Regions from separate parts of the Pseudoalteromonas sp. P80D2 genome, predicted to be linked through region 2. Evidence: predicted binding sites of a transcription regulator. Region 2 holds the regulator's gene; the other holds the start of a gene.
What was found. Region 2 encodes MetJ, which represses methionine synthesis genes. Its sites were predicted from a motif close to TAGACGTCTAGACGTCTA; they were not measured.
Positions count from the first base shown of each region.

Region 1: metK (methionine adenosyltransferase) is a predicted target of MetJ. The motif match lies at 1,201-1,218, and genes of this name have one in related genera.

Region 1 covers NZ_JAZDAR010000026.1:198,856-201,056, forward strand. Annotated here, with positions in the region: gene tkt (transketolase) at 1-1,053, opposite strand, end outside; gene metK (methionine adenosyltransferase) at 1,320-2,201, shown strand, end outside.
Region 2 covers NZ_JAZDAR010000028.1:68,423-70,623, forward strand. Annotated here, with positions in the region: gene VRK28_RS07420 (malic enzyme-like NAD(P)-binding protein) at 1-692, shown strand, start outside; gene metJ (met regulon transcriptional regulator MetJ) at 793-1,113, opposite strand; gene metB (cystathionine gamma-synthase) at 1,338-2,201, shown strand, end outside.

The DNA of each region.
Region 1 (2,201 bases), on a different contig from region 2:
GTTTGCTTGTAGCTCTTCGATGTAAGCTTGTGACTTTTCAGCCCAATCAGCTGGTAACTCACCATTTGTACGGCGTTTAAATTCAGCAGCAAGTTCAGGGTGTGCACTTGCGTATGCTGCAAACTTTTCATCCCAGCTTGCTTCTAGTTGCTTACCTTTTTCTTTGCCATCCCACTCGCTGTAGATATCAGCTGGGATTTCAAATGCATCGCCAGTCCAACCTAGGAACTCACGAGATGCTTTGATTTCGTCTTCACCTAGTGGTGCACCGTGACAGTCATGGCTACCTGACTTGTTAGGTGAACCGTAACCAATCACTGTTTTACAACAGATTAATGATGGCTTATCAGTGATGCTACGCGCTTCTTCGATAGCGGCGCGAATTGCATCAGGGTTATGACCATCAACATCGCTTACTACGTGCCAGCCGTATGCTTTGAAGCGCGCTGGTGTGTCATCGCTGAACCAACCTTCTACTTCACCATCAATTGAGATGCCGTTGTCATCCCAAAACGCAACTAGTTTACCTAGGCCTAATGTACCGGCTAATGAACAGGCTTCGTGTGAAATACCTTCCATTAAACAGCCATCGCCCATGAATGCATACGTGAAGTGATCAACAATATCGTGACCTTCACGGTTAAACTGTGCAGCTAGCGCTTTTTCGGCAATTGCCATGCCCACTGCATTTGTGATCCCTTGACCTAATGGACCCGTAGTAGTCTCAATACCTGGTGCATACCCATACTCTGGGTGACCTGGTGTTTTTGAGTGCATTTGACGGAAGTTTTTAATTTCCTCTAGTGGTAAGTCATAGCCACTTAAGTGCAGTAGAGAATAGATCAGCATTGAACCGTGGCCGTTAGAAAGAATAAATCGATCTCGGTCTGCCCACTCTGGATTCGTTGGATTGTGCTTTAGATAATCGCGCCATAGTACTTCTGCGATATCTGCCATGCCCATAGGGGCGCCAGGGTGACCAGATTTGGCCTGTTGTACTGCGTCCATTGATAAGACGCGAATAGCATTTGCAAGTTCTTTGCGTGATGGCATGAATTCTCCTACCTTTATGTATTTGCGCTGGTTGTTTATGAAGCCCCATTCTTACTTATTGTAAGGGTACAGTGCAATTAAAAATCCGCATTAAATGCACCAATTATGGGCGTTTGTTAAGAACAATACGTTATTAGTAATTTTAAATAGACGTCTAGGCGTAAAATTACTATGCAAACATATTTGTTTTAGATAAAATACGCCCCTTAATTTTTTAGCGCTATTACCGACGTTTGTGAAGCGCAATATTTGTGAGCAGAAATACAATGGCAAAACATTTATTTACTTCTGAATCTGTTTCTGAAGGTCATCCGGATAAAATCGCGGACCAAATCTCTGACGCGGTTCTAGATGCTATCCTTGAGCAAGATTCTCATGCCCGTGTTGCATGTGAGACTTACGTTAAGACTGGTATGGTGATGGTTGGTGGTGAAATCACAACTAGCGCTTGGGTTGATATCGAAGAAATCACACGTAAAACAGTACGTGAAATCGGTTACACGCACTCAGACATGGGCTTCGATGCTGACTCTTGTGCAATCCTAAACACTATCGGTAAACAATCTCCAGACATCAACCAAGGTGTTGACCGTGCTCGCCCTGAAGAGCAAGGCGCTGGTGACCAAGGTCTAATGTTCGGTTACGCATGTAATGAAACTGACGTTTTAATGCCTGCACCAATCACTTACTCACACCGTCTAGTTCAGCGTCAAGCTGAAGTTCGTAAAAGCGGTGAGCTTAACTGGTTACGCCCAGATGCAAAATCTCAAGTAACGTTTGCATACGAAAATGGCAAGCCTGTTGGTATTGATGCCGTTGTTCTTTCAACTCAACACTGTGATTCAATCTCACAAAACGACTTAGTTGAAGCGGTAATGGAAACTATCATTAAGCCGGTTCTTCCTGCCGAGCTAATCTCTAGCGCAACTAAGTTCTTCATCAACCCAACTGGCCGTTTCGTTATCGGTGGCCCAATGGGTGACTGTGGTCTTACAGGTCGTAAAATCATCGTTGATACATACGGTGGTATGGCTCGTCACGGTGGTGGTGCTTTCTCTGGTAAAGATCCATCAAAAGTTGACCGTTCAGCTGCATATGCTGCTCGTTACGTTGCTAAAAACGTGGTTGCTGCTGGCCTTGCTGACAAA
Region 2 (2,201 bases):
TCGAAGATGCCATCATCGTATGTTTAGGTGCCGGTGCTGCTGCTGTGGCTTGTATGGAGCTTTTAATTAAGTGTGGCGCACTACGTGAACACATTTATATGCTTGACCGTAAAGGTGTGATCCATACACGTCGTGATGACTTAAACGAGTATAAGCAATTATTTGCTAACAATACCGATAAGCGTACATTACAAGATGTTATTGCTGATGCTGACGTATTCGTTGGTGTATCAGGTCCTAACCTGTTAACAGCAGATGATCTTAAGCTGATGGCTGATAAGCCAGTCGTGTTTGCATGCTCAAACCCAGATCCTGAGATTGCTCCAGAAGTTGCACACAGTGCGCGTAACGATTTAATTATGGCAACGGGTCGTTCAGATTTCCCTAACCAAGTAAATAACGTGCTTTGTTTCCCATTCATTTTCCGTGGTGCGTTAGATGTTCGTGCAACGGCAATTAATGATGAAATGAAAATTGCTGCAGTTCATGCTATTCGCGGCATCGCGAAAGAGCCTGTACCAAGTGAAGTATTAAAAGCAGCTGGCGTTGAGTCACTTGAGTTTGGTGCCGAGTACATCATTCCTAAGCCTATGGATCCGCGTTTATTACCACGTATTGCACGTGCTGTTGCTGAAGCAGCAGTAGAGTCGGGTGTGGCGCAAATCGACATGCCAGAAGATTACATGCGTTAAGCTTAATTAGCTATTAGGTATATCGCGCAATAAAAAACTCAGCCTAGGCTGAGTTTTTTTATATCTGCGATTATCGGCGGTGATCCGATGGCCGAAATACTTATTCTGAATCAAGCACTGGGATATCTAATCCCATTTCTTGCATAATTCTTTTAACTTCTTCAGGTACCTTTTCAGGGTTGTCTTTACGTAGGTCGTCATCATTTGGTAATGGTTGACCTGTAAAAGCATGTAAGAAAGCTTCACACAATAACTCACTATTCGTCGCATGACGCAAGTTATTGATCTGGCGGCGTGTACGCTCGTCAGTTAATACTTTTAATACGTTAAGTGGGATCGATACGGTAATCTTTTTTACTTGTTCTGATTTTTTACCGTGTTCTGCATATGGGTGAATGTATTCACCGTTCCATTTAGCCATAAGTTGTTTCGTTGCCTCGGTTGTCAGTGATTTACGCCTTATTCACAGCGCAAGATGCGGAAATTCTATCTCTTTAAAAAAGATAGTCAAATACTAGTTATTTAGCCATCTAGTGGTGTAAATGTATAAACTTCTATGTGTAAGCCATAAATGCTTTGACTTCTCATATTTGATCATCTAACCTTTTAGACGTCTAAACATCCAATTTAAGAATAGGTGATGAAATGAGCGAAAAAAATAAAGCGACGATTGCTGTTCGTCACGGCATCGAAGCCGATAAACATCATGGTGCGGTTGTACCACCAATTTACTTATCAACCACCTATTCATTTGCTGATTTTGATACTAAGCGCCAGTATGACTATGGTCGCAGTGGTAACCCAAATCGCGATATCTTAGCTGAAACCTTAGCTGAGCTTGAAGGTGGTGCTAGAGGTATTATCACTGCAACAGGTATGTCTGCTGTGCATTTAGCAACTCAGCTATTAAACAGTGACGACACGTTAGTGATCCCACATGACTGTTATGGCGGTAGTTACCGTTTATTCACCTCGCTTGAAAAACGTGGCCTGTTAAAACTAAAAGTTTTGGATTTAACTAAATCTGAAAATCTCCAAGAAATTTTAGCGATTAAACCTAAGTTGATTTGGATTGAAACGCCAAGTAACCCAATCTTGCGTTTAACAGATATTAAAGCAATCACTAGCATTGCTAAGCAGTGCGGTGCTTTGGTTGCGGCTGACAACACCTTCTTATCACCTGCATTACAAAACCCAATTGAGTTTGGTGTTGATATTGTTGTGCACTCAACCACTAAATACATCAATGGTCACTCTGATGTAGTGGGCGGTGCAGTGATTGCTGCAACGCAAGAGCTAGGCGATGAACTTGCTTGGTGGGCGAATAATATCGGTATTACTGGTGCACCATTTGACAGCTACTTAACGCTTCGTGGTTTACGTACTTTAAATGTACGTTTAAAGCAGCACCAAGAAAATGCCTTTGCCATTGCTGAGTATTTAGAGAGTTCACCTTATGTAAGCCAAGTTTACTACCCAGGCCTTGCTTCTCACCCACAACATGAGCTT